Regions from separate parts of the Effusibacillus sp. SKA8 genome, predicted to be linked through region 3. Evidence: riboswitches for the same ligand, from Rfam matches in the RefSeq annotation. Region 3 holds a riboswitch; each other region holds the start of a gene.
What was found. Region 3 has a riboswitch for S-adenosylmethionine ahead of metH (methionine synthase). Riboswitches for the same ligand answer to the same signal wherever they lie in the genome.
Positions count from the first base shown of each region.

Region 1: it holds a riboswitch for S-adenosylmethionine, as region 3 does, so the genes downstream of both, metX (homoserine O-acetyltransferase MetX) here and metH (methionine synthase) in region 3, are expected to answer to the same signal.
Region 2: it holds a riboswitch for S-adenosylmethionine, as region 3 does, so the genes downstream of both, AC4ED1_RS01390 (trans-sulfuration enzyme family protein) here and metH (methionine synthase) in region 3, are expected to answer to the same signal.

Region 1 covers NZ_JBZCSF010000004.1:140,830-144,164, forward strand. Annotated here, with positions in the region: gene AC4ED1_RS05430 (aspartate kinase) at 1-1,075, shown strand, start outside; SAM riboswitch class I at 1,273-1,398, shown strand; gene metX (homoserine O-acetyltransferase MetX) at 1,486-2,580, shown strand; gene AC4ED1_RS05440 (succinate dehydrogenase cytochrome b558 subunit) at 2,923-3,335, shown strand, end outside.
Region 2 covers NZ_JBZCSF010000001.1:267,757-271,091, forward strand. Annotated here, with positions in the region: gene AC4ED1_RS01385 (MFS transporter) at 1-1,131, opposite strand, end outside; SAM riboswitch class I at 1,373-1,509, shown strand; gene AC4ED1_RS01390 (trans-sulfuration enzyme family protein) at 1,663-2,823, shown strand; gene AC4ED1_RS01395 (trans-sulfuration enzyme family protein) at 2,820-3,335, shown strand, end outside.
Region 3 covers NZ_JBZCSF010000005.1:149,939-153,273, reverse strand. Annotated here, with positions in the region: gene AC4ED1_RS06305 (polysaccharide deacetylase family protein) at 1-40, shown strand, start outside; gene AC4ED1_RS06300 (hypothetical protein) at 119-952, shown strand; SAM riboswitch class I at 1,397-1,498, shown strand; gene metH (methionine synthase) at 1,592-3,335, shown strand, end outside.

The sequences.
Region 1 (3,335 bases), on a different contig from region 3:
AAAAGTTTCCGGGAACCGGTCTGCCCGCGAGATGGATATGCTTCTGACAACCGGGGAGCAGGTCTCTATCGCTTTGTTGGCGATGGCCCTGCAGGATCTCGGCAAAGACAGCGTGTCCTTTACCGGCTGGCAGGCGGGCATCCGGACGGAGGCGGTACACAGCAAAGCGCGTATTACCGATATGGATCCGTCACGCATTGCCGCCGAACTGGAAAAGGGCAGAATCGTCGTCGTGGCCGGTTTCCAGGGGATAACCGAGGGCGGGGACATCACGACGCTGGGGCGCGGCGGGTCCGATACCACGGCCGTTGCGTTGGCGGCCGCTCTGAAGGCGGATCTGTGCGAAATCTATACGGACGTGGAAGGGGTTTACTCCACCGACCCGCGTGTCGTCAAGTTTGCGCGCAAGATTCCTGAAATTTCGTATGACGAAATGCTGGAGTTGGCGAATTTGGGCGCCGCGGTGCTGCATCCGCGGGCGGTTGAATATGCGAAACAATATCAGGTTCCGCTGATGGTGCGGTCGAGTTTCACACCGAATCCGGGAACGCTTGTCAAAGAGGAGGCAGCTATGGAAAAAGGGATTGTAGTACGCGGTATTGCACACGATCTGAATGTGGCGAAGGTGGCGCTGGTCGGCGTTCCAAACCGGCAGGACAACCTGCAGGTGATCTTCCAATCGCTGGCAAAAGAAAACGTCAATGTGGACATTATCGTGCAAAGCGTCGTTCATAACGATTGCAGCGATATTTCGTTTACGGTGACGAAAGACGATTTGCCCCGGGCGATGGATGTGCTCGGTGCATTGCAGCCCCGGTTGGGCGCGAAAGGGATCGTTTGCGAGGAAGACCTGGCCAAAGTGTCGATTGTCGGCGCCGGCATGATCAGCAATCCGGGTGTGGCGGCCCAGATGTTTCAGGCTCTGATTGAAAGCGGCATGTCCATCAAGATGGTCAGCACCTCGGAGATCAAAGTGTCCTGCGTGATTGACGCGGCCGATGTCGAGAAAGCGGTGCGGGCCCTCCATACCTCCTTTGGCCTGGATGCGATGGAAGCGGCCACCGTGGCGAAATGACAAAACAGCTTGATAGCGAATTGCATTTGCGTTCATGCGATGGCCGCAAACCTGGTGGCTTGGCCACACACGCCTGGCAGCAGGCAGTCTGGCGGGTTCCGCGTCTATTGTTCCGTCTGTCTGTTGTTCCGCGTCTTGACGATTCCCGTGACGCGTGATACACTCATTTCAAATTCAAACGAATAAAGCGGTTTTGACTCTTATCCAGAGCGGCGGAGGGACTGGCCCGATGAAGCCCGGCAACCGGAATCCGTAACCGACTTTGCGCGGCAGGGTTCTTGGTGCCAATTCCTGCAGGATCGATCGATTCTGAAAGATAAGAGGCGGCGAACAGAATTTGTGACCCCCTCTCAGGGGGTTTTTCATTTATGGTTTTATTTTTGGGGAGAAGTCAAGTGCGGGGTGATCGCATGGCGGTTCGAATTGAAGAGGGAATCAAAAAAGAATACAGGCTGCCGGACATGGTGCTGCAAAGCGGAAAGCTGTTATCCGGCGCGGTTCTTGCCTATGAGACCTTTGGAGCGTTGAATGCCGCCAAAGACAATGCGATTTTGGTCTGTCACGCGTTGACCGGCGATTCCCACGCGGGTAGCACGGCTGGAAATCCCGGCTGGTGGGACGGGTTGATCGGCCCCGGAAAAGCGTTGGACACCAACCGCTATTTTATCATTTGCGCGAATGTGCTTGGCGGCTGCTACGGATCGACCGGTCCCGCGTCGGTCAATCCGGCGGACGGGCGGCCTTACGGGATGCGCTTCCCGACCGTCACCATCCGGGACATGGTGCAGGCGCAATATCACCTTGTCAAAAGCCTCGGCATCGACCGGCTGTATTCCGTGATCGGCGGTTCCATGGGCGGGATGCAGGTGTTTGAATGGGCGGTGACATTCCCCGACATGCTTGAAACGTATATCCCGATTGCGACCTGCGACCGTTTTTCGTCGATGGGGATCGCTTACAACAATGTGATGCGGCAGGCGATCTGCAACGACCCCGATTGGTGCAACGGGGATTACTACGGCCGGACGTTTCCGGAAAAGGGTTTGAATCTCGCCCGGCAGGTTGGCATGATCACATATCGCAGTTTTGAGCTGTACGAGGAACGTTTCGGTCTGTCGATGGTTCCGACGGAAGATCCTTTCGGGATGGAATCCCGGTTTCAAGTCGAAAAGTACCTGCACTACCAGGGAACGAAACTGGTGCAGCGGTTTGATGCCAATTCGTACTTGTATCTGTTGAAATCGATGGACCTGCACGACGTGGCGAGGGGGCGGGGAGATTACGGCAAAGTATTGGACCGCATTCAGGCCCGTTCGTTGATGATCGGAATCGACTCCGACTTCTTGTTTCCGGCCCGCGTACTTTTTCAAACCGCCGAGCGGCTGAAAGCGAAAGGCAAGGACGTCGTATACCGGGAGATGCATTCGATTCACGGACATGACGCGTTCTTGATCGAATTTGAAATCATGAACGAGTGGGTGGGGGAATTTTTGGAGAAAAAATGATTCCTACACGACAAAAAAAGCGTCCTCTGCCAGATTTGTCCCAATTGTCAAAGAAAAGCGGAGGATTGTTCCCCAAACCGGATGTTTTTTGGGAAAATGCCCCTGTAACAATCTTGACACAATCTTAAATAAATGCGACAATTTTCGATAGAGTGAACGGCTATTCAGTGAAGAATGGTAACCGAAGAAAGCGGTTACCCTTCTTTACGTAGTCGGCTTTCATCTTTATTACATAAGGGGGCATACACCAGAGAAAAGTCTAAAATGGCATGTGAAAGAAATTGCATGCCGCAAGAGACGGACGCCCAAAGCGTCGATTATGGAAGGGAGGACCAGACTCAAGTGTCACAACAAAAAGATTTTTGGTTTCGACGTCTGCATTCTTTGACAGGCGTTCTGCCTGTCGGCCTTTTCTTGGTTTTTCACCTGTTTACCAATGCCAAAGCGACAAGAGGAGCGGACAATTTTAACCATGCGGTGGCGGATATTCGCACTCTGCCATTCTTAACGGCAATCGAATTTTTGTTTGTTTTCTTGCCGCTTTTATATCATGGGGTTTATGGCATGTACATCGCGTTCACTGCCGGATATAACAACGGCCAGTATACCTGGTTCAGGAACCATATGTTCGTCTGGCAGCGCATAACGGGGGTCATCACGTTTATCTTCGTGGCATACCATTTATGGACAACCCGTTTCAGCGGCAATGCCCCCAGCTTTGATATGGTGAAACATCTCGTCGATAGTCCGTTTAC
Region 2 (3,335 bases), on a different contig from region 3:
GGCAGGGGAGATTTCCATCAGCCAAGTGAAGACGGGGGGACCGACCGCCACTCCCAGGAAGCGTACCGATCCGTAAAAAGATGTGACAATGCCCCGTTCTTCCATATTGACGGCTGAGGTGATCAGCATGTTCAGACAGGGCAACACCAGACCGGTGCCGATCCCGCTTACCACCAGCAGAGCGAGCAGGACATAGGTGTTTTTGCTGAAAGAAGCCAGTGCCAGCGGCAGCGCGATCATCAACATGCCCGTTACGATCAAAGTCTTCATCAGCGCTTTTTTCTTTTTGATTTTCGAGCCGGTTATATATGAGGCGGATGACATGGCAAGCAACGGGAGGGCAAGAATGGCGCCTTTCAGCAAGCCGTTGATTTTATAAGTGTCCTCCAAAATTTGGGACAGGTAAAACAGGACCCCAAATAAGATAAAAAGTGCGCTTGCACCTGCGAAGTAAGCGGTGAGCAACCATTTCCATTCGCGCCGGAAAATCGTTTTGAGGGAATGCAAATATTGGCTTACTTTTTGCGATTCGCCGTGTTTCTTCGGCTCTTTGACAAAGTGCCAAATCGCCAGTGCAGCAGGTATGCATAAGGCCGGAAAAGCAAAAAAAGCCGCGTACCAGATGATCAGCGCAATCAGCACGCCAAGGATGGGGCTGAGCACCTTTCCCAGTCCGTTTGCTGCTTCCATCAGGCCGAGCGCTTGGCTGCGGCTCCCCCCTTTAAAAATATCCCCGGCCAAAGCCATTGCGATGGGTGCGGTCCCGGCCGCGCCGATGCCTTGCAGGATTCGTCCCGCCATGATAACCGTAAACGGTTTGGCCAGCAACCATGCCGCCAGCCCCGCAATGAGGCCGCCCAGGGCGTACAGGATCAATGCGGGAATGATGACAATTTTGCGGCTGTAACGGTCGGAAAGAAAACCGGCTAACGGGATGATGATTCCGGCTGGTATGGAAAACAAAGTGATAACCAGACTCGCTTGAAATTTGGATATGTGAAGTTCTTGCTGGATCGTCGGGAGAATGGGGATCAACATCGAGTTCCCCAGTACCATAATCAGCGGAACGCTTGCCAAAGCGATCAATGGCGGCAGTGAAAGCTTGGAACTGCCGGATGCCGTTTGCGACATTCTGTTTCAGTCCTTTCTTCTTTGTACAAGTAGTGTGTCCCCGGTCTGTTTGTTGATGCAGGCAGTTGTTGTCAAGCCATCCGCGTGCGGCGATGTTTTGCCCGCAAGCGTGCAATGTTTGTTTGCAATGTTTGTTTGCAATGTTTGCTCTGCAATGTTTGCTCTGCAATGTTTGCTCTTGACGAACCGGAATAAATCATAGTAAAGTGTATTCTATAACGGGAATTGAAAAATTTCATGGCTCTTATCCAGAGTTGGCGGAGGGACTGGCCCGATGAAGCCCGGCAACCTGAATTTTGTCTTTCGGGGACGATTTTCAAACCGAAGCCAGAATTTGTGGTGCTAATTCCTGCAGGATGTTTTCCTGACAGATAAGAGGAGGACTTGCTGAAATCATCCGGTCTTTCTCTTTGGAGAAAGACTTTTTTTGTTAAATCACTCCGCTACGAACTCACTCCGCCAAGAACGTCCGCATCTGTGCGGCCAACGCGGAGTAAAACATCCATGTTTTGTTTTAAGGGAGGAATTGAGATGCGGATTGAAACGCGGTTGGCGCAGGCTGGAAACCGTCAAGATCCGGCAACGGGAGCCGTTTCGCTGCCGGTGCATCATTCGGCGACATTTTCCCATCCCGCATTGGGACAAAGCACGGGATTCGATTACACAAGAACCTCGAATCCCACCCGCAAAGTTTTAGAGAATGCGATTGCGAAACTGGAGAACGGGCAGAGGGGGTTTGCGTTTGCTTCCGGCATGGCGGCCATCAGTTGCCTGTCCGGGCTGTTCGGACCGGGAGATCATTTGATCGCGTCAAACGATCTGTACGGCGGGACTTACAGGCTGTTGGAACAAATTTTGCGCCGGTACGGCATTGCGGTTACCTATGTCGACACCGGCGACCTGGCGGCAGTGGAAACCGCCGTGCAGGCAAACACAAAAGCGCTGTTTATCGAAACACCGACCAATCCGACAATGAAAATCACGGATATCGCCGGTTGTTCCGCCATTGCCCGCAAGCATGGACTGCTCACGATTGTCGACAACACGTTCATGACTCCTTATTTGCAGCGACCGTTGGAACTGGGGGCGGATATTGTCGTGCATTCCGGCACCAAATACCTCGGCGGTCACAATGACGTCTTGTGCGGTCTGGCGGTTGTAAAGGATGAGGAGCTTGGCGAAAAGCTGTTCTTTTTGCAAAATTCGATCGGAGCGGTTCTGGGGCCGCAGGATTGCTGGCTGATGATTCGCGGGATGAAAACGCTGGCCTTGCGGATGGAGAAGCATCAGGAAAATGCGCGTTTAGTCGCCGAATGGTTGTCCCGCCATCCGCAAGTGACTCGGGTGTACTATCCGGGGTTGCCCGGTCACCCGGGCAAATCCGTTCACGAACGGCAATCGTCCGGTTATGGCGGCATGCTGTCTTTCGAAGTGGCGGATGAAAGGATGGTCGAACCGCTGCTTGCCAATGTCAAAATGGTCACGTTTGCGGAAAGCCTTGGCGGCGTTGAATCCTTGATCACCTATCCGGCGCGGCAAACCCATTTTGACATCCCGAAAGAAGTCCGGGAAGCTTATGGAGTCACCGACAGGTTGCTGCGTCTCTCCGTCGGAATCGAGCACCATGAGGACATCATTGAAGATTTGGCGCAAGCTTTGGAAACTGCCGGAAGCGGGGTGGCTGTCAAGTGAAATTTGACACTTTGGCGGTTCACACCGGCGTTGAAATCGACGCTAATACCGGCGCATCCAGCGTTCCGATTTACCAAGCTTCGACTTTTCATCAGGCCGATTGGGACGCGGCGCCGGAATTCGATTACGCCCGCTCCGGCAATCCCACCCGGCAAGCGCTTGAGCAGATCATCGCCCGGCTTGAAGAGGCCAACTACGGTTTTGCCTTTGCTTCCGGCATGGCCGCGATTACCGGAGCCCTGCTTACCTTGTCTTCCGGATCGCATATTGTGGCGGGCGAAGATATTTACGGGGGAACGTTTCGCGCTTTGACGCGGGTTTTTTCGCGGTTGGGGATTGAAACGACTTTTGTCGACGCGACGGACCCGGATCAGATTGAGGCCGCGATTCGCCCGGACACAAAGGCACTGCTGCTGGAAACCCCCTCAAACCCGACGCTGCGGATTACCGATTTAAAGCGGGCTGCGGCTATCGCCAGGAGCAAAGGGGTGTTGACCATCGCCGACAATACT
Region 3 (3,335 bases):
CGAAGTATGGAAAGCCTTCCCCGATTTACTTTCTAATTGACATAATTGCGTCCTGAGATAATTTGATATAACCAACCATTTTGTAGTGATAATGCTCGTTTAACGAGGAGTATTAATCATGAAACAAGTTTTTGTCTTGATTTTTGGGCTTCTTTTAATATCCGGATGTACCTCCCCTAAAGGGGGACAAGCTAACCAACAACCAATAGCGGTTACGGAAAGCAAGACAGAAAAACAGGTTGATCCTAAGGTAGAAAAACAAGTTGATCCTAAGGATGTAGCCCAGCCGGTTTGGTCGGGAACGTGGACTCGTTCCGGAGATTTCAATAGCGCCAAAATAGTAATAACAAACGAAAATGCTGGTGGTTTTGACTTTGTAATTGAAGCTTCGAGTGGTGGAAATACGGGCAAGATAAAAGGTACTGCCACTAAAAAAGGAAATACAGCCATTTATGAATCCGGAAATAATTGCACGATTACGTTTAATTTAACAGGTGAAGCTATAAAAGTTGATCAAAACCAGGGATGTTTATCATACGTTGGTATGGGAGTTACTTTTGATGGAACTTATCAAAAAAGTGTAGAAAAAGAAAACAAGATCGACTTAGTAAAGCTTGGTGTTTTTGAAAACTATGACCAAGATCAAAAATTTAAAGAACTAGTTGGAGATGATTATGATTTATTTATAGAGAGATTCAAATTAATTTCCGAACCCAAAAACTTAGATGATTTTGATGCAACTGTAAAATCAGGTTCAGTCAAGGGATTGTACACCATTATGGAAGCAATTGTCATGTCTGATTCTAAAGGGAAGTTTTGGGCTGCTCTCATTGATGATAAACAAGTTAAGTACTACACAAATGATAATTCCTACAAAACAAAGTTACCTAAGACAATTGAACAGTGGAGGCAAGGTTTTAAGAATTTGCCGATTGTATACATGAAAAAGTAATGTTGTTTGATGGTTATAAAAGCCTCGTCACCAGTTCCTAATCTCCTGCGCTTTACATCGACTCGGCGGAGGCGGTGACGGAACTGAAGATCCGGGCGGACATCTGATGGAGTGGTCGACGCAAAAGGAAATAAAGCGGTGTATGGTTACACGCCCGCAGAAGATCTCTCTGAAAAGAATTCTGGATGCCGCCAGACACTAAACCCGGTATGTATTTATGAATACAATGGACACCGGGATCCGGTGAAAGTATTCGATACCATCGGCAGAGTTGGAACTGACCTCCAATTTTTTCGGAATAGCCATATTTGCGGAACACACTGAGTGATTACGACGAACAACATCCCCCGGCTCCAAACAACACATGAGTGGATTGCGGGCGGCGCCTTGACAGGCTCTCCGATTTCATGCAAACTAAATAGAAAATCGAAAACGATTTTCATACTTCTATCCAGAGTGGTGGAGGGATCTGGCCCGGTGAAACCACAGCAACCGGTGTGCGCACACGGTGCTAATTCCAGCAGAACGAGTTCTGGAAGATAGGAGGAGCGGCATTCGAGCATACAGTCCTCTCTATCAGGAGAGGGCTTTTGTATTACGCACGCCCTGTTTTTGGATATCGCGGGAAGGGGAACCGACATGAGCACAACGGCAACCAAGGCGTACCAACAGCATCCGTTGGTGGCGCAAATGCAAAAGAAGATCTTGATTCTCGACGGCGCCATGGGAACGATGATTCAGCAGGCGGGTTTGACGGCGGAGGATTTCGGCGGCGAAGAATACGAGGGCTGCAACGAGTATTTGAACCTCACCCGCCCAGACGTGATCCGGGGGATTCACGAAAAATACCTGGAAGCGGGAGCCGACATCATCGAAACCAACACATTCGGCTCCACCCGTCTCGTACTGGCCGAATACAATCTGCAGGACCGCGCGGACGAAATCAACCTGGCCGCTGCGAAGCTAGCGGTGGAAGCGGCGAGAAAATGGTCCACTCCCGAATGGCCGCGTTTTGTTGCGGGAGCGATGGGCCCGACAACCAAGACGCTGTCGGTGACAGGCGGCACCACTTTTGACGAGTTGGCGGAAAATTACCGGCAGCAAGCAAAAGCGTTGATCCGGGGCGGCGTTGACGTGCTGCTGCTGGAAACCGCCCAAGACACGCTGAACGTCAAAGCGGCGAGCATCGGAATCAAGCAAGCCTTTGAAGAACTGGGCGTCGAACTCCCTTTGATGCTGTCAGGAACGATCGAGCCGATGGGAACGACGCTTGCCGGTCAAAATATCGAGTCTTTCTATATCTCGCTGGAACATTTGAACCCGATCACCGTCGGGCTGAACTGTGCAACCGGTCCGGAATTCATGCGCGACCATTTGCGCACCCTGTCCGGACTGGCGCAGTGCGGAGTCAGCTGCTATCCGAACGCGGGGCTGCCCGACGAGAACGGCCATTATCACGAGTCGCCGCAGGGGCTGGCGAAAAAAATGGCCGGGTTTGCGGAGCTCGGCTGGTTGAACATCGCGGGCGGCTGCTGCGGCACGACGCCCGATCATATCCGGGCGCTGGCTGAGGCTCTGAAAGACTTCAAGCCGCGGCAAGCGGCCGGCGGCCATCTTCCGGCCGTTTCCGGGATTGAGACGGTATATCTGGAAGCGGACAACCGCCCGCTGATGGTGGGAGAGCGGACAAACGTCATCGGCTCAAAGAAATTCCGCATGCTGATCGCGGAAGGCCGGTATGAAGACGCTTCGGAGATCGCGCGCACGCAGGTCAAAAAAGGGGCGCACATCATCGATATCTGCCTGGCGGATCCGGACCGGGACGAATACGCGGACATGGAGAAGTTTCTGCACTTTGTCGTCAAGAAGGTTAAAGTGCCTCTGATGATCGATTCGACCGATTCGAACGTGATCGAGTTGGGGTTGAAACATTCGCAGGGAAAGGCGATTATCAACTCGATCAATCTGGAGGAGGGGGAAAAAAGGTTTGCGGAAGTCGCTCCGTTGATCCTCCGATACGGAGCGGCCGTCGTGGTGGGCACGATTGACGAACAGGGAATGGCGGTTACCCGCGAGCGCAAACTGGAAGTCGCGAAACGCTCTTACGACCTGCTTGTCAACAAGTACGGGATCCATCCGCAGGACATTATTTTTGACCCGCTTGTGTTTCCGGTCGGGACGGGGGATGAACAGTATATCGGTTCCGCTCTGGAAACGGTCGAGGGGATTCGTTTGATCAAAGAAACGTTCCCCCAATGCGGCACGATTCTCGGCATCTCCAACGTGTCGTTCGGGCTGCCGCCGGCGGGACGCGAAGTGTTGAACGCCGTCTTTCTGTATCATTGCACCAAGGCGGGGCTCGATTACGCGATTGTCAACACGG